2 regions of the Paenibacillus sp. FSL W8-0919 genome follow, and region 1 is predicted to be linked to the other one. Evidence: riboswitches for the same ligand, from Rfam matches in the RefSeq annotation. Region 1 holds a riboswitch; the other holds the start of a gene.
What was found. A riboswitch is a leader RNA that binds a small molecule or an ion and turns the genes downstream of it on or off. The one in region 1 is predicted to bind cyclic di-GMP.
Positions count from the first base shown of each region.

Region 2: it holds a riboswitch for cyclic di-GMP, as region 1 does, so the genes downstream of both, NST44_RS21995 (transglutaminase-like domain-containing protein) here and NST44_RS06270 (helix-turn-helix transcriptional regulator) in region 1, are expected to answer to the same signal.

Region 1 covers NZ_JBBOPV010000001.1:1,440,142-1,443,231, forward strand. The annotation lists gene NST44_RS06265 (FMN-dependent NADH-azoreductase) at 1-511, shown strand, start outside; cyclic di-GMP riboswitch class I at 710-804, shown strand; cyclic di-GMP riboswitch class I at 1,073-1,167, shown strand; gene NST44_RS06270 (helix-turn-helix transcriptional regulator) at 1,457-2,026, shown strand; gene NST44_RS06275 (aspartyl-phosphate phosphatase Spo0E family protein) at 2,501-2,722, shown strand; gene NST44_RS06280 (hypothetical protein) at 2,841-3,086, opposite strand.
Region 2 covers NZ_JBBOPV010000001.1:4,859,064-4,862,153, reverse strand. The annotation lists gene NST44_RS22005 (helix-turn-helix transcriptional regulator) at 1-611, shown strand, start outside; gene NST44_RS22000 (DinB family protein) at 676-1,212, shown strand; cyclic di-GMP riboswitch class I at 1,364-1,450, shown strand; cyclic di-GMP riboswitch class I at 1,513-1,600, shown strand; gene NST44_RS21995 (transglutaminase-like domain-containing protein) at 1,614-2,414, shown strand; gene NST44_RS21990 (collagen binding domain-containing protein) at 2,585-3,090, shown strand, end outside.

The DNA.
Region 1 (3,090 bases):
TGCGGTGGTTGAGGTCGACCTGTATCAGGAACGCATTCCCCTTCTGGACGACATTATGATTAGCGGGAATTTCAAGTCAGCCATGGGCATGGAGCTTTCGGAGGAAGAGCAGGCCGTTCGGGACATCGTCAACCGGCACTTGGAGCAATTTCTTGCCGCCGACAAATTGGTGTTTGCCTTCCCGCTCTGGAATCTGACGGTTCCTGCAGTGCTGCATGCCTACCTGGACTACATGCATCATCCGCGTAAAACGTTCAAATATACGGAGCAGGGCTTGGTCGGTCTGTTGGGTGACAAAAAAGCAGCACTGCTGAATGCTAGAGGCGGGATCTATGCGGAGGGCGATCCATCCGAGATGGCGGTCAGCTTCGTAAAAAATCATCTCAACGTGTTCGGGATTACCGACATTACTACGATTATCATTGAGGGGCATAATCAATTCCGGGATCGAAGCGAGGAAATCATTGAGGAAGGCCTTCGGCGGGCAGCCGAAGCGGCAAAGCTTTTTTAAATCATGGAGAAGCTGGTTATTTTGACATATTACACGCTCTGCTAGTTACTTTGTGACAAAAAATTACAAAATCCAGCAGGAAATTGTCGGGAATTTGAGTCATGAAGCCTATATTCAATGAAAAACAATGTAAGTTATAGTTTGATTAGGTCATTCATTCAGAACTATATGTTGTATCTTTCGACAATTGAATCGTTCGTACGATAATCGCAAACCCACTGAAAAGTGGCGACGCAAAGCTATAGGGGCTAATGGGGTTCTGCATAGAACCGCGATGCCAGCCAGTTGCCGAATACGACGGAAGCCTCCGTCACTTCTTGCTAGTTACTACCTATGTCTACAAGCTGACGGAGGCTATTTGTTGTTCACAAATTTTTATAGGGAGGCTCCTGCAGTAACTGCCTGTTCCTTAAAAGTTACGGTCAATTGCCTGAAAGGAGGTGAATGATGCGGAACATGATTTCCCGCAGCGCGGTATAACTACAGCAGTTCGACTCTCAGCGGATAACAAGGAATATTCATGCGGCAGCGTCTTTGACAGCAAACCAATCGAATCGTTTCGTACGATAATAGCAAACCCACTGAAAAGTGGCGACGCAAAGCTATAGGGGCTAATGCGAATCTGCTAAGATACGTGATGCCAGCCAGTTGCCGAATACGACGGAAGCCTCCGTCCTATTTTGCTATGGTAATCTTCATGGATGGAGGTTTTTTATTTTTCGCTAAGAGCTACCGAATCTTCACAGCGGCGATAAATAGGAGATCGATTTCATTATTAATCACTTATTCTTAACAAGGAAGAAGGGAAAATAATGGGCCAAAGAACATTGCTGAAAGTAAACGATCATTTTCCTAATATCCTCAGCATCTCTGAAATTAAAGAAAGGCTGATCGAGCGAAAAGAAATCCTGTATCTGTTGCAAGAGGAAACCAGGAATATTATTTGTGATTGCGGACCCAGAGGGAACCGTTATCGATTATTGCGGGACGGAGCTGTTAAAAGGTTATTTTGAAAGAAATCATTTGAAAATCGGAACATCTTCTGCTATGAACAAGGCGGGAATCAATGCCATTGCGTTATCCATGGAAAATCAATCGGTCTCAGTCGTAATCGGCGCCGAGCACAGCAATAAATTGTTTGCAGAGCTGTCCTGCGTTTGCACGCCAATACGAATAAATCATGTTATTATAGGCTACCTCAGCCTCTGTTTTCATTACTTTCACGAGGTTACATTTGTACTGCCCCTCATTGAACATCTGGCCAAAAATATTGAAGAAAAGTTACCCCAAAAGGATCCCATGCTACAAAAAGAGCTGACCTACTCACTCTTTGACCAATATGAATTAACAAACCGCGAGAAAGAAATCGCCTACGAATGGCTGGAAAATAAAAACGTGCCTGAAATTGCGGATATTTATGGAATCAGTCAAAGCACGGTCCGTACTTTCATCAAAAAGATATACGCCAAAACGAGAGTCAATCATAAAGGGGCATTCCTAAGAAAATTTACATGAAGATATAGGCAATACACAAGCACTAATTACCCAATTATGGGTATTTTATTTATTAAAGTAAAATTTTATAATTATAGGCAAGCCACTGATGACAGATAGTTAAAATTTAAACTAATTCATAATTCGTACAATCTATCGCAAACCCATCGAAAGGGTGGTGACGCGAAGCTGCAGAGGCTGTTGTGGACGCTCATATGCAACCACGATCCCTGCAATTGGCCGAATACGACGGAAACCTCTGATCCGCCATGCGACAACGATTGAATAGGGAACTGTTTATTTTAGATAACCCTGCTGACCTGACGCCGCTGCAGAAACTGAATCGGGTAGCCTTCAACATTTCATGAAGAGGAGCATGCTTTAACGGTTTGTTCGTTTAGGAATGAGCGATCAACTCTCTGTTTGAGAAGGTTTGCCGCAAAAACGTTGGCAGCTGTCATAAATCACTTGCTACGATGGGGGTGGGTGGATGTGATGGTTTCTATAGAGAACGAACTGAAGCATGTATCCGACGAGCTCGAATATCTCAGGAGGGAACTTGAGCGAATGGCCGGCAGTCTTGAATTCGTACATCAAGATGTTGTCGCACTTTCGCAGTCGTTCGATAAGCTGATTGTCCGTTACATGGAATTAAAAAGCCATGAGGAAGAGATCAATAGAAAGTGCGCAAAGTTAAATAAACCAAGCCATGAGTAATAAGTCCTCCATAAAAAATAGAACCCCGGATGTCGATTCTCGACCTTCTGGGGTTATTTGCTTAAAGATATGGTGCTTCCAGCTTTAAGGGAAGCCATTTCAAGTCAGGTGCTTGGATTCAATCATTTTTCTGTACGAGCGAACAGCTGCTCCAATTATCCATTGTAATGTACCCGCGCCTAACAAGCGCGAAAATCGTATTGGTTCGGCAATACCATTCCAAGTTGGGTACAGATGGCGAATCACCGCTTGCCTTCGTCAAGACACCCTCATACGTCCAGTATCCGCCTTTCTTCCAGCGGACAAGTCTCCCATGCTTCTTGGCCTGTTCCAGCGCTTCTTGTTGTATTTCCGATAACGTCAATTCA
Region 2 (3,090 bases), 3.4 Mb from region 1:
TACTTCCTGAACCCATTCGTGAGGCCTCAGCGGATGTCCGGGAAACGATGCAGTTTCTTCATCCCGGCGGGCAGGGGGAGAACGAGCTTGGACAGGTTCGGGGTGCCATTTTGGAGCGGCGGAAGATAAGGATGCGTTACCTGAAAAAAATACCGGATTCGGATGGAAAACGGATGAGCGACCGGATCGTTGCTCCATATGGCCTTGTGCTCGTCCAAGGGAATTGGATCATGATCGCACGCTGCGAGCTGCGTCAGGAGATCCGTCATTTCCGATTATCGCGCATGAGGGATGTTACGGTCCTAGAGGAAAGGTTTAACCTTCCCCAAGGATTTAAGCTGAGTCAATATCGTCCGCCTGACGATCGTAACGTTCATGTGACGATTCAAGTAAATCCGGAAATTGCCGATAAAATCACCGAGACCGCGAGCTTCTATATCGAAGCTTCTGAGCAAAGGGAACACGGTCTTCTGGTCCGCTTTCGAGTCAGACAGCCGGAAGAATTGCTCCCCTATATTCTCAGCTGGGGTGGGGACGTGGAGGTGCTGGAACCTGATTCCTTTCGTAACCGGATTCGTGAAGAAGCTGAAAAAATACGAAAACGCTACTGACACGCTGTTGTCAGGAGCGTTTTTTTATATTGGGTATATACCAGATGGAAGAGGAGATATCATGATGAGAAATACAGTAGAAGCTTTGCAGGCGTTTGAAACAACAGTAGCGATGTATTTAAACGAGCTGGGACACCTGGAGCTGGAGGAGCTGCATATCAAGCCGAACGAAGAGGAATGGTCCATTGGGCAAATGTACATGCATTTGATTCAATCGGCTCAATATATGCATCTGCGCAATGTCGACCAATGTTTGGCCGGAAACGAAACGGCCGTCGAATCCCCTGGGGAAAAAACGGAGAGAGGCAAGACGGTATTCGAGCTCGGAAGTTTTCCGCCTGTCAGGATACGAATTCCGGCGTCTCCGCAGTACACGCCGCAGCAGCCGATGAGCAAAGAGCAGTTAGTTGAAGGTCTTCAGGGCGTAGCGGAGCGGATGAAGCGAACGGAACCGGTTGTGCGTCAAGCAGACAGCAGCATCACGATTCCTCATCCCGGATTCGGAGCCTTAAACGCCAAAGAGTGGTTTCTGCTGGTAGAGATGCATTACAGGCACCACCTGCTGCAGCTCGATCGGTTAAAAAAGGAGCTGTCCCTCTAAGGACTCCCCTAATGGATTGATGATCAAGCGGAATTGACAAAAGAGCGTCTCAGTGGAGACGTTTTTTTGTTGTCGATCCTCGTCTATGAATCTCAAAATTTGCTTGATAGAATTAGAGATATTTGGTATGATGAACTCACATAAAGCTACTCACGATAAATGGCAAACTTGTCGAAAGGCAAGGACGCAAAGCTATAGGGCCTTCTTGATAAACCATCAATGGCAGCCAGCTACCGAACGAAGATGCTTTTTTTGTTTTTTATATGAGATTTTTATTCAATTAATTCTTTGAAAACTCTACTACGATAACGGCAAACTTGTCGAAAGATAAGGACGCAAAGCCACAGGGCCTTCTTGATGAACCGTCAATGGCAGCCTGGCTACCGAAGGGAGTTTATAGTATGCGCAACATGGTGTTGGCTATTGTAGGGTTTATTGCGTTATTCGTATTGGCTCCGGTTGTACATGCTTCCCAAACGGGAGATTGGCTGGATCTGGAGCAGCTTGATCGCGGAGTCATCGCCGTTCGCTATGACGTGAAAGCGGACGTGAAGACGAAGCTTATGATTGCAAAAGGGCAAAACAAGTATACATATACGCTTTTAGCGGACAAGCAGCAGGAGACCTTTCCGCTGCAAATGGGAAACGGTCGTTATACCATAAAAGTGCTGGAGCAGGTCAACGGTACCAAGTATAAGATCGTTCAAGAAGCGGAAGTTAAGCTTCAACTGACCAATAGCAGCAAGGTATTTTTGAACTCGGTACAAAACATCGATTGGCGTTCAAGCGACAAGGCGGCTCAGCTTGCAAAGAAGCTAACTCGGTCCGCAGACACCGACGAGGAAAAAGTAAAGCTGATCCACGAATATATCGTCGATACGATCCGGTACGACAAAGCACTCGCATCCAGTGAGCTGACGGACTATCTTCCCGATATTGACCGCACGCTGTCAGGGAAAAAAGGCATGTGTTATGATTACGCCTCTCTGTTCGCATCCATGCTGCGGAGCGTGGACATTCCGACTAAGCTTGTAATGGGGACAACGGATTATGTTGACGTTTACCACGCTTGGAATGAGGTTTACCTGAACGGGCGGTGGGTAACGATCGACACGACCGTTGATGCGGGATGGAAGAGCAAGGGTGCCGGTTTCAAAATGATTAAAGAGGCATCTCGCTATTCTGCAGCCAAGTATTATTAAAATAATTTTATAGCTAAAACCTTAAGCTTTGGACCATTGTCCAAGGCTTATTCGGGTTTTTATTCAGAAAATATTCAGAATCGGGCGTTACAATGCTAGAAGCTCAATTGGTTCTTAAGGAAAATACAGGCACCAATGTATCGTGCGCCAAATAAAAGTATGCGGAGGTGATGGACGAACAAATCTCTTATCGGCATATGATCCGAGAGATGGTTGGCTCGATTTGCGCACGCGAAAGCGACATCGGAACCAAATATATTGAGGGTAATGGAGAGGCTGAGGGAGAGATCATGAAGAAAAAAGTAAGTGGAATCGTATTGGCTCTGCTGCTTATGATCCAAACGTGGTTTGGAGGATCGGACTGGACGGTCAATGCATCGACTAATGTTCCAGAACCGGTAAGCGTGCAGGATTCAGTGTATGGAGTGACGGATGATGTTTATGGCCCGTCCGAATCAGAAATCAATAATGATAGCATTTTAACCAAAGTTGTGTTAACCGACATGGATGGCACCGTCATTGATGCCGTTTATAATCCGGACAGCAGCCTGGATATCGGTGCAGCCGTTAATCTAGGCTACGAATGGGAGCTGCCGAACGGTCACAACTATAAGAACGGGGACACCTTTACCTTCGATCTGCCGCAGCAGTTTGAAATCTTCACGGACATTGACTC